3 regions of the Amycolatopsis sp. NPDC051071 genome follow, and region 2 is predicted to be linked to each of the others. Evidence: riboswitches for the same ligand, from Rfam matches in the RefSeq annotation. Region 2 holds a riboswitch; each other region holds the start of a gene.

Region 1 (3,929 bases), on a different contig from region 2:
TAGAAGACGGCGATCGAGTTGTATCCGAAGAGGTCGCGGACACCACGTGACTCGATCTCGGCCAGGATTTGGCCGACTTCGGCGAACAGACGTCGCCCTTCGCGTAGCCGAGTCTGCAACTCGTGGAGAAGCAGATCGGGGTCACCTTCCGGCAGGTTCAGCGGGAAGGCCTTGGATGCGTTTTTGCTGGTCACCCCTCGATTGTCGGGGCGGAATCGAACTTATGCACGGTATCGATCGGGTGAATCATAATCACGCTGTGGCGCTGCCAACTTGCTCTCATCACTCCGCAGTAGTACGTGCGCCAGAACGGATACGCCGTAGGGATGTTGCGGTTAAGTCAGGATGGTCGGAGTCGCCTGGCCCGGCTCCCCGAGCGCGTCGAAGGAACGAGGATCCCGGAGCGGCAAGTCGACTCTGTCGACGATTGACCCGTGGGCGGTGGCGGCCTCTGAACACTGAGCCTTCCCCGCTCGACGATGTCGGCTATCTGCGACCCGTTCGTCCACCGGCCAAGGGTGGCTTACCGGGGCTGGCTACGATCGTCGGGTGACTGAACTGCTCGGGCCTGCGGAGATCAGGGCGCTGGCGGCCGAGCTGGACGTACGTCCGACCAAGAAGCTCGGCCAGAACTTCGTGCACGACCCCAACACTGTGCGCCGCATTGTCGACCTCTCAGGAGTCGGCGAAGGCGACGTCGTACTTGAGGTCGGGCCAGGGCTTGGCTCGCTGACACTCGGGCTGCTCGCGACCGGTGCCAAGGTAGTCGCGGTCGAGATCGACCCCGTGCTGGCAGGCCGACTGCCGGACACGGTGGCCGAGCGCGGCGGAGCCGAAAGGCTGACGGTCGTCGGGGCGGATGCTCTGCGGGTGACGGCGGGGGATTTGCCCGAACAACCGTCGGCGCTTGTCGCGAATCTGCCTTACAACGTCGCTGTTCCCGTCGTGCTTCATCTGCTCGCTGAGCTGCCTTCGCTGACCAGCGGGCTCGTGATGGTCCAGACCGAGGTGGCTGACCGGATGGCGGCCGGGCCGGGAAGCAGGACTTACGGCGTGCCGAGCGTCAAGCTCGCGTGGTACGGGAAGGCACGCAAGGTCGCCGCGGTGCCCCGATCAGTGTTCTGGCCTGTGCCGAACGTGGACTCCGCGCTGGTCGCCTTCGAACGTGGTGACGCAGTCGTGACAGCCGTGAGCCGTAAGCGGCTGTTCGCGGTCGTCGACGCGGCATTCTCGCAGCGGCGAAAGACGTTGCGGGCAGCGTTGGCCACCTGGGCTGGCTCGGCTGAACGCGCGGGCGAGTTGCTCGCGAAAGCGGGCATCGACCCCAAGACCCGCGGGGAGCAATTGGACGTTCATCAGTTCGCTCGTATCGCCGCCGCGACCGACTGACCGCCGTGAGTCATGACAGGCCGCGTTGAGGCAGCCGTGTCGTGACGCCGAGGGAACCTTGTTCCATAACGTGGTGATTGTGGTCGGCGCCGCGCTGATGCGAGCGTTGACCGAGGTCAGCACGACGGCATAAGTCCTCTTATCGATGAGCGTCTTCCCGACCTGTCTGTGCAGGCAGCGGCCTCGGTGTGAATTCGAAATGGCCGCCGGTTCCCATAATATGGGCACTGGATCCTGTATTATGGACGCGACCAGACGTGTGATCTGCGCCTACACGCTTGCTTTCATCCAGTGGGATCGGTTTTACTCAGTGAACCATCCCGAGCGACTGAGAGACCTGGCTCGCCGAAGTCGCAGCAACCACCCTCCACAGGGCAGGTGCTACAGCCAGGACCGATGGAGGCTGTGCCTAATGAACAGGGTCACCCACCCACTCCTGCTGACCAGGCGACGTGTCGTAGACGAAGGTCGCCGCTCGGTAAGTGCGTGTCGACGCTCCACCGTTACTGCCTGAGTTCTTCCTCTTTTCTTCTGAAAACCGTCCGTTCTGGACGGTTACTCGGTGACGGTTGGCGCGCTCGAAAGAAGCAGCGCCCCATGTGCATGGAGCCCTTCGTGATCACTGTCGAAAACTTGTCCAAGTCCTTCCCCCTCAATGGAAATCCCGTCGTCGCACTGCGCGACGTCAGCGTGGACATCCAGGCCGGCTCGCTGTTCGGAGTCGTCGGTCCGGCCGGCTCCGGCAAGTCGACCCTCGCTCGTTGCATCGGCCTTCAGGAGCGTCCTGACCGAGGCGTAGTCCGTCTCGACGGCCTCAACACGGGAACCCTTGACGGCCGCCGCCTGCGAGAGATACGTCGGCAGGTCGGCGTCGTGAGCACCAAACCGGAACTGCTCACCGAGCGCACCATCGCCGGGAACATCGCGTCGCCGCTGGAGCAGCTCGGGCTGGATGGGCCACAGCGTCGGAATCGGGTCGGCAACCTGCTCGACCTGGTCGGACTCACCCAGCGCGCGGGTCAGCGGCCGGGAGAACTGTCCGAGGGGCAGCTGCGCCGGGTGGCCATCGCCAAGGCTCTGGCCGCCGGTCCTTCCGTGCTCCTTGCCGACGACCCGACCGCGGGTATTCGGCCCGAAGAGTCCGGAGCGGTCCTGACCGTGCTCGACCGCGCGCGTGCCGAGCTCGGCGTCACCGTGTTGCTCACTACTCCCGACGCGAGTGTGGTTCGCCGTGTCTGCGATGACGTGGCAGTGTTGGAGGCTGGCGCGGTCATCGAACGTGGAACCGTGCTCGACCTGGTCTCCGACCCGAACAGCCGGACCGCGCAGGCCCTGCTGCCGACGATCGAGACCAGCAGGGCGCAGGTCTCGAAATACGACCGAGCCGTGGACGTCGTGCTGGTCGGTTTCGCGTCGGTCGGAGCACTGCTGCCTGAGGCCGCCGGTCGCTTTGACGTCGAACTCGCCACCATCGGCGGCGGCTTGACTCGGATCGGCGACACCCCGGTCGGCCGTTTCCGGCTCGGCGTGCGCGGTGAGCACGCTGATGCCGCGCTCGCGTGGATCGCCGAACGCGGCGGCCACGTGACCCACCCGGTCCGCGGACCGCAGGGTGTCGCTGCCTGATTTTCTCGTGAACGGGTCGCCCAGGACGAAACCGTCTCGGGCGGCTCGTTCGCATCTGACTCGTCCTGTTCAGCTTTCTCCTGATGGCGGCACAAGTGGAGCGGCCACGTAGGCTTGAGCCGTGCTCGCCGTCGTACCGCCCCCAGTCACCGTCAGGGTTCCCGCCAAGGTCAACCTCCACCTGGCGGTCGGTGACGTACGCCCGGATGGCTACCACGAGCTGGTGACCGTGTTCCAGGCGCTTTCGCTGACCGACGAGGTGACCGTCGCGGTCACCGAGGAGCCCGGCGTCGAGGTCTATGGCGAGGGTGAAGGTTCCGTACCGACCGGGGCCAACAACCTCGCATGGAAGGCGGCGCAGGCGCTGGCCGCCCACGTCGGCAAGTCGGACGGTGAATCCAAGGTCCGGGTGGTGCTTCGCAAAGGCATCCCGGTGGCAGGGGGGATGGCCGGGGGCAGCGCCGACGCGGCAGCGACCTTGGTGGGGCTCGCGTCGCTCTGGAAGCTTGATATCGCCCGTGACGAACTAGCCGGCATCGCGGCCAAGCTCGGCAGCGATGTTCCTTTCGCGCTCTATGGCGGGACCGCGTTGGGTACCGGCCGCGGTGAGCAGCTGGTACCGGTCTTGTCGAGGCATACGTTCCATTGGGTTCTGGCGTTCGACCAGCGTGGTCTTTCGACTCCTCGGGTGTTCGGAGAACTGGACAGGTTGCGTGAAGAGGGCAGCCCGCCGCGGATCGGTTCGCACGCTCCGGTAGTCGAAGCACTGGCGTCCGGTGACCCGCGGCAGCTGGCGTTGCTCCTGGGCAACGACCTTCAGGCGGCCGCTGTCTCATTGCGTCCCGGGCTGCGTCGCACGTTGAGGGCGGGGGTGAACGCGGGCGCGCTCGCGGGCACCGTGTCCGGGTCTGGCC
Region 2 (3,929 bases):
GGCTTCGCGGTGGCCGGGCTCGTCGTCGCCGATCCCGCGATGGCCGTCGACTTCGGTTTCGCCCTTTCAGTGCTGGCCACGGCCGGGCTGGTACTGCTGGCACCGCGCTGGGCCGAGTGGCTGGTCGAGCGCGGTGTGCCGTCCGGCTACGCCGAGGGACTGGCCGTCCCGCTGGCCGCGTTCGTGATGACGGTGCCGGTCATCGCGGGGATGGCGGGGACGGTCAGTCTCGTCTCGGTGGTGACCAACGTGCTCGCCGCGCCGGTGGTCGCCCCGGCCACCGTGTTCGGCGTGCTCGCCACCGTCGTCGGACCGTGGTGGCCGTCGGCGGGCGAACTGCTGGTCCGCTTGACCGAGCCCGAAGCGAGCTGGCTGATCACCGTGGCCCGTCACGGGGCCAGGGCGCCGGGTGCCGCCGTGGACTGGCCGGGCGGCTGGTGGGGCGGGGTGCTGGCGGCCGGGTTGCTGGTCGTGCTGCTGATCGCCGTCCGGCTGCGCCACGCGAGGATCCTGCTGGCCATCGCCTTGGCCGGTGGTCTGCTCGTCTTCGCCCCGGTGCGAGTACTGGCCCCGGCCTGGCCACCGGCGTCATGGAATGCCGTCGCCTGCGACGTCGGGCAGGGAGATGCCGTCGTTCTCGCCACGGCGGAGCACGGGAGGGCGGTAGTGGTCGACACCGGGCCGGAGCCGGGGCCGGTGGATGAGTGCCTGAGCCGGCTCGGTGTGGACCGGGTTCCGCTGATCGTGCTGAGTCATCTGCACGCCGATCACATCGGCGGTCTCGAGTCCGTTTTCGAAGGCCGCTCGGTCGGGGCGGTCGCCGTCGGGCCGGGCCGGGCTCCCGCGTGGGCGTGGCAGCAGGTCGCCAACGAGACCGCACGTCGCGGGATCCCCTTGCTGGAACTGGGAATCGGGCAACGACTGGACTGGCCGGGGCTCTCCCTGGACGTCCTCGGGCCGCGCTACGTCACGCGAAGATCGGCGGTCGAACAAGATGGCACGGTGATCAACAACGGTTCGGTCGTCCTGCGAGCCGCGACTCCGGCCGGCCGGATCCTGCTCACCGGCGACGTCGAACTCGCCGCGCAGGCCGACCTGATGGCCGAAGGCGCGGACCTGCACGCCGAGATCCTGAAGGTCCCGCACCACGGAAGCCGGTACACGGCACCGGATTTCCTCAACGCCGTCGCACCACGGGCGGCGCTGGTGAGCGTCGGCGCCGGGAACACGTACGGGCATCCGAACAAGTCCACTTTGGACAATCTGACGGCCGTCGGCGCGTCGATCGCCAGGACGGACACGGACGGCGACACCGCTGTCGTCACCGACACGCGAGGGCTCGCCCTGGTGCGCCGCGGTGAGCCCCGCGGCCCGCCTCGTTCTTGAGGCGGGCCGGCGGGAACTCAGATGCCGAGGGCTTCGCGGACCGCGTCGGCCGAGGCGCTGACGGTGGCCTTCGGGCCGACCTTGTCCTCGACGGCGTCGAGGGTCTTGAGGCCGTCACCGGTGATCAGCAAGACGATCTCCTCGTCCGGGTTGAGCTTGCCGGTTTCGATGAGCTTCTTGGCGGTCGCCACGGTGACCCCGCCGGCGGTCTCGGTGAAGACGCCTTCGGTACGGGCGAGCAGCCGGATGCCCTCGACGACCTCTTCGTCGGTGACGTCTTCGATCGCGCCGCCGGTGCGGTTGACCACGTCGAGGACGTAGGGGCCGTCGGCCGGGTTGCCGATCGCCAGCGACCGGGCGATCGTGTCGGGCTTGACCGGCTGGATGACGTCGTGGCCCGCGCGGAAGGCGGCCGAGACGGGGGAGCAGCCGGTGGCCTGCGCGCCGAACACCTTGTAGGGCGTTTCGTCGACGAGGCCGAGCTGGCCGAACTCGCGGAATCCTTTGTCCACCTTGGTGAGCTGGGAACCGGAGGCGATCGGCACCACGATCTGCGGGGGAAGCCGCCAGCCGAGCTGTTCGGCGACCTCGAAGGCCAGTGTCTTGGAGCCTTCGGAGTAGTAGGGCCGGACGTTCACGTTGACGAACGCCCAGCTCTCCTGCTCGGCGGCGAGCTGGGTGGCGAGCCGGTTCACGTCGTCGTAGTTGCCGTCGACCGCGATCAGGTCGCCGTCGTACACGGCGGTGGTGAGGATCTTGGCGCGCTCGAGGGTCTTCGGGATCAGCACGACCGACCGCCAGCCGGCGCGGGCCGCCGCGGCGGCGACCGCGTTGGCCAGGTTGCCGGTCGACGGACAGGCGAGCACCTCGAACCCGAATTCGCGGGCGGCCGCCAGTGCGACGGCGACCACGCGGTCCTTGAACGAGTGGGTCGGGTTACCGGTGTCGTCCTTGACCCAAACCTTCTTGACACCCAACGCTTTCGCGAGCCTGTCGGCCTGGATGAGCCGGGTGGCGCCGGGTTCGGTGTTGGGGATCTCCTCGACGTTCGAGGGCACCGGGAGGAGCTTCTTGTAGCGCCAGATGTTCTTCGGCCCGGCTTCGATGTCTTCGCGGCGCACGCGGCCGAAGTCGTAGGCGACCTCGAGCGGCGAGAAGTCCTCCGCGGAGACGAATTCGGGGGCGAGTGGCTGCCGGTGTCCCTCTTCCTTCGACACCAGTTCGACGGCCGGTCCGAGATCCGGGGTCTTGGTGGTGGAGGTCGTGCCGAGGGTTGCGGTCATCGCGAGGTCCTTCCTCATCTGCCCCGCCTGGGCGGGCCGGAATTGGCACCGTGTTCGTCAGCTACCCCGCGATCGCGGGATGACAGGCTGACGCCGGTTGCCGGGGCTTCATCGGGCCGTTCCCTCTGCCCCTCTGGATGAGCGGTATTCAATTGTCGGCACGCGTGTAATCGCGTCGCCTCGCCAACACCGTACGACATGGGCCTCGGGTGGGGCCACCGTGTCCGGAACACATCACCGGAGAAAGCACACGAGAGGAGGAGTGGCAGGATCGTGACCGTGACGACGCAAGCTTCCGCCCCATCGCCGCTGGTACTGGTCCTCGGTGAGGAAGAGCTGCTGATCGAACGCGCGATCCGCAGCGCTTCCGACGCGGCCAAAGCGGCCGATCCGACGGCGGATCTCTCGCGGATCCGGGTGTCGGACCTCACAGTCCCCGCACTCGCGGAGATGGTCAGTCCTTCGCTGTTCGCCGAGGACCGGGTCATCGTCCTCGAATCCGCGCAGGACATCTCGCAGGAGCTCGCCGACGGGGTGATGGCCTACGTCAAAGCCCCCGCCGACGGCATCGTGCTCGTCGTCGTGCACAGCGGAGGCGGCCGGAGCAAGGCCGCGAAGGCGCTGCCCGCGGCACTGAAGAAGGCCGGGGCGGAGGTCGTCGAGTGCCCGAAACTGACGAAGGCCGCTGAGCGGGAATCCTTTGTCCGCAACGAGGTTCGCCGGGTCGGCGGGAAGATCGACGGCGCGGCCGTGCTCGCGTTGATCGATGCCGTCGGTTCGGATCTTCGCGAGTTGTCGTCGGCCGCGACCCAGCTCGTCGCGGACGCCGGGGGAACGGTCGACGAACAGGCCGTGCGCCGCTATCACCGGGGTCGTGCGGACGTGAACGGGTTCGCCGTCGCCGAGAAGGCCGTCGCGGGAGACAGGACGGCGGCGCTGGTGTCACTGCGCTGGGCGATGCAGCTGGGAGTGCCGCATGTGCTGGTCGCGGATGCCCTCGCCGACGCCGTCCGCACCATCGCGCGGGTGTCCGGCGCTGGTCGCGGGAACCCGAACCAGATGGCGGGTGAGCTGGGGATGCCGCCGTGGAAGGTCCGTAAGGCACAGGGGCAGGCCCGAGGGTGGGGCCAGGACGGTCTCGCCACCGCGATGCGGGTCGTCGCCCGGCTCAACGCCGAAGTCAAAGGTGTCGCCGCCGATCCGGAATACGCGCTGGAGCGGGCAGTCCTCGAAGTCGTCGAGGCCCAAGGCGTCGGTCGC
Region 3 (3,929 bases), on a different contig from region 2:
GGAGGCGGCGAGACCGGCGACCACCGTCGGCCCGTTCCAGCCGGGGCTCGGGTGCACGGCGACACCGACCGGCTTCGAAATCACCACGATGTCGTCGTCGTCGTGCAGGATCCGCATGCCTTCGACGGGCTCGGCGATGACCTCGATGGGCGAGGCCGGGTCGGGCAGCGTCACTTCGAGCAGCCCACCGGCGGCGAGCCGGTCGGACTTCCCGGCTGGCCTGCCGTCGAGCAGGATCTCGCCGGATTCGGCCAGTTCCGCCACGACCGTGCGGGAAAGTCCCAGCAGTTTCGCCAGTCCCGCGTCGACGCGCATGCCGTCGAGCCCGTCGGGAACGGGCAACATCCGCGCACTCATTCGCTTGCCGCCTTCTTCTTGTCCTTTGTAGACTTTCCGTCGTAGTCCTTGCCCATCAAGGAAAGGACCACGATGAGCACGCCACCGACGCAGATCGCGGCGTCGGCGACGTTGAAGATCGCCCAGCCCTTGCCGTTGGGGGCGAAGGCGGAGATCATGTCGACGACGTGACCCCGCAGCGGACCGGGCGCGCGGAAGAGCCGGTCGGTCAGGTTGCCGAGCGCGCCTGCCAGCACCAGGCCGAGGCCGATCGCCCAGCCGACCGAGCGCAGCCGCCGCGAAAGCCAGCTGATGGCGACCACGACCGCGGCCGCGACCAGTGCGAGCACCCAGGTCAGCCCGGTCGCCATGGAGAAGGCGGCACCGGGGTTGCGCACCAGCTGGAAGTACACGAGCCCGCCGAGGAACTCGACCGGCTCCTTGCCCGCCAGCGTCGACACGGCGATCTGCTTGGTGAGGATGTCGATCCCCCACAGCACCGCGGCGACGACGAACACCACGCCGACACGCTTCTTCGGCGGCGACGGCGCGGGTGGCGCGGTCTCGGGCTCTGTGCTCACTCCCCCATTGTCCACGGAGCGTGTTCAGGTCCCCTCGGCGGCCGTCTTCGGCCTGCTCAGCAGCACCGCGAACGCCCCGGCGAGCACGACGAGCGACGACAGCACCAGCGCGAGCTGTCCTTGGGCGAGAACGACCGCGCAAAGCACGTAGGCCGCGGCCACGATCAGCACCAGCACGCTGCGGTCCAGCCAGGCGAGCAGAACGAGGCCCAAGGTCAGCAGGACCGCGCTCCGGGTGTCCCCGTCCATGTCGAGTTCCCAGTAGCCGACCAGATCCGCCAGCACGACGGCGACCAGGCCACCGAGTGCGATCGCGGCGACCTTCCACCACGGCATGGCGTTCTCGGCCCGCCTCGCCTTGACGGCGTAGAAGACCACGGTGCAGGCGTAGACCACGAGCACGGCGAACAGCCAGCCGTCGTTCCTAGCCAGGCCGGAGAACGACATGTCCAGCGCGGCCACGGACTCGCGGCTCATCTCCATACCGCGAAGGGATCCGTAACTGCCGCCGGGTTCGAGCAGGTCTCCGGTCCCGTACCCGCTCAGGTACTGCGGCACGGGCGCGTAGGCGAACCACCCTTCGGACCGGCTCGGCCCGACGGACAAGGCCACCACCGCCAGCTGGGCGAATCCCAGCAACGCCAGCGGAAACCAGTAACGCGGTCGCTCGTTCCCCATGCGGGGTGAGGATAGTGGGTCAGGCGCAGAACGGGGGAAGCTCCCGCGGATCCCCTTCCGGAACCCAGCGGCCTTCGGGCTTCTCGTACTGCCAGCGGGCGCCGCGGGCGACGATCTGGCGCAGTGCCAGCACCACCCGGTCGACGTGCTCGGCGGTGCTGCCGAGGCCGAGGCTGACCCGGACGGCCTGCTGGCCCGCCGAACCGGCGGCCGCGATCAGCCGTTTGGTCGCGACATGCGCGCAGAACGCGCCGTCCCGCACACCGATGCCGTATTCCGCGGACAGGACCGCCGCGAGCCAGCCGGGCTCGAAGCCGTCGACGATGAAGCTCAGCGTGCCGACCCGGTCCACCGGCGCGTCGAACAACCGCAGTTCGGCGAAACCGGGGATGCCGGCGAGACCGCGACGCAGCCGTGCGAGCAGTTCGTCCTCATGGGCGACGATCGCGTCCCAGTTTTCGGCCAGCGTCTCGCAGGCGACACCGAGGGCGTAGACACCGACAGTGTTGGGGGAACCGGCTTCGTGCCGCTCGGCTCCGGCGTTCCAGACGACGCCGAAGTCTTCGGAGTCGCGGGTGACGAGTTTCGTGGCGCCACCACCGGCGAGGTACGGCTGGGCGGCACGCAGCCAGTCGGCGCGGCCGATCAGCGCACCGGCACCGAAAGGCGCGTACAACTTGTGGCCGGAGAGCGCGATGTAGTCGACGTCCAGTTTGCGCACGGAGATCTTGCGGTGCGGCGCCAGCTGCGCGGCGTCGAGTGCGATCCGGGCGCCGTGGCGGCGCGCGACGGCGGCGATCTCCTTGACCGGCAACAGTTCCCCGGTCACGTTGGACGCGCCGGTGATGACGACCAGCCGCGGCCCTTGCGGGCAGTCGGCGAGCGCTTCGTCCACAGCGGACACTGCCGCGAGCCGCGTGCGCGGGGTCTGGATCCGGCGCACATTCGGACCCTTCCACGGCAGCAAAGCGGCGTGGTGATCGGTGTCGAACACGACGACGGAAGTGTGCTTCGGCAGGCTGCGTGCCAGGAGGTTGAAGGAATCGGTGGTGTTGCGGGTGAACACGACGGTGTCGGTCGATCGCGCGTCGACGAAGTTCCGCAGGATTCCCCGCGTGCGCTCGTAAAGCTTGGTGGAGACCTGCGAAGCGAACCCTGCACCGCGGTGCACGCTGGCGTACCAGGGAAGGAACTCGTCGACCGCGTCACGCACCTTGTCCAGACAGGGCGCGCTCGCCGCGTGGTCGAGGTTGGCGTATCCGATGTCGCCGCCGGTGACCAGCGGGACCCGCAGCCCGGCACCGGCGACCGTCGGGATTTCGTGTGTGGCAACAGTTGCCGCCGCGGTTTCCCCGTCAGTGGCGGGGGTGCTGGTGCGTTCGAGAGCGAGTGTCATCGTCATCCTCCGGGCCAGGGGACCCCGACGAGGATCCCGCGCTTGCCCGTCGCACCGCGCGACGAGCCTGGTCCTCACCCGGGGCACCCCACCGCGGAAGGAGGGTTGCCGGTCAGCTAGCCGGGGCTTGACGCTGACACTCGTGACCTAAAGACGAAGTTAGCGGATGTCCGGGCGATCAAGCCACCCCTTGCCCGCATGTTGAGACGCCGCTCACGCCTTCCGCAAGCGAAGAGAACCCGCGTTCAGTCCTCTGGTTGCGGTAGTTGTACGTGCAAGTACCGCAACTAGAGGACTAAACGCGGGAGGTCAGAAGTCGCGCGAGTCACCGACGCGAGAGGTCCCGTTGTCCGGGTGGATGCTTGCCGAGTGAACCGGCTGCCCGGTCTCGAACGGCACGCCGAACGCCGGGAACCCGCCGGCGGCGGCCGCCACCGGCGCCGAGAAGATCACCCCGACGAGGACGGTCGCCACCCCCAGGCCAGCGAACCGCATAGGAAATTTCGTCACCCTATGTACCCCTTAACCCGCAACGCTCACCCATTCGAGGGAATCGATTACTGGCAAAGTAATCCAAAAGGAGCACAAAGGGGAAGAAGTTTCTGAGATCAACCGACGAACAGCTGGTGCCCGTTCGTGCCTACTGGCCGGATTCACCCTTCCACCTGGCGAGGCGACCGGCCCGGTCGACGGCTCGCAGGCGTCGTTCGGCCGCGTCGCGCGCGTCGGAGGTGGTCACGACGAGTAGCTGGTCGCGTTCCTGGAGCCGGGTGTTCTTGCTGGGGGTGAAGCCGGTGCCGTCGCGGACGAGAAGACTGATCGTCGCCCCGACCGGCAGCCGCAGTTCGGCCAGGTAGACGCCGTGCATCTTCGATCCGGAGTTGATGCGGACCTGCAGCAGTTCGGCGCCCATCTCGTCGAGCGGGGCGGAGTCGACG

What was found. Region 2 has a riboswitch for S-adenosylmethionine ahead of thrC (threonine synthase). Riboswitches for the same ligand answer to the same signal wherever they lie in the genome.
Region 1: it holds a riboswitch for S-adenosylmethionine, as region 2 does, so the genes downstream of both, AB0M65_RS05635 (ATP-binding cassette domain-containing protein) here and thrC (threonine synthase) in region 2, are expected to answer to the same signal.
Region 3: it holds a riboswitch for S-adenosylmethionine, as region 2 does, so the genes downstream of both, AB0M65_RS11875 (aminotransferase class V-fold PLP-dependent enzyme) here and thrC (threonine synthase) in region 2, are expected to answer to the same signal.

The regions. Positions count from the first base shown of each region.
Region 1 is NZ_JBFBBY010000010.1:65,874-69,802, forward strand. Features, by position in the region: gene AB0M65_RS05625 (DUF222 domain-containing protein) at 1-194, opposite strand, end outside; gene rsmA (16S rRNA (adenine(1518)-N(6)/adenine(1519)-N(6))-dimethyltransferase RsmA) at 550-1,389, shown strand; SAM riboswitch class I at 1,702-1,792, shown strand; gene AB0M65_RS05635 (ATP-binding cassette domain-containing protein) at 2,005-3,015, shown strand; gene AB0M65_RS05640 (4-(cytidine 5'-diphospho)-2-C-methyl-D-erythritol kinase) at 3,137-3,929, shown strand, end outside.
Region 2 is NZ_JBFBBY010000011.1:48,635-52,563, reverse strand. Features, by position in the region: gene AB0M65_RS06080 (ComEC/Rec2 family competence protein) at 1-1,386, shown strand, start outside; gene thrC (threonine synthase) at 1,404-2,669, opposite strand; SAM riboswitch class I at 2,681-2,813, opposite strand; gene holA (DNA polymerase III subunit delta) at 2,949-3,929, shown strand, end outside.
Region 3 is NZ_JBFBBY010000026.1:30,397-34,325, forward strand. Features, by position in the region: gene AB0M65_RS11860 (RluA family pseudouridine synthase) at 1-357, opposite strand, end outside; gene lspA (signal peptidase II) at 354-917, opposite strand; gene AB0M65_RS11870 (hypothetical protein) at 942-1,595, opposite strand; gene AB0M65_RS11875 (aminotransferase class V-fold PLP-dependent enzyme) at 1,615-2,991, opposite strand; SAM riboswitch class IV at 3,025-3,139, opposite strand; gene AB0M65_RS11880 (hypothetical protein) at 3,301-3,486, opposite strand; gene AB0M65_RS11885 (potassium/proton antiporter) at 3,632-3,929, opposite strand, start outside.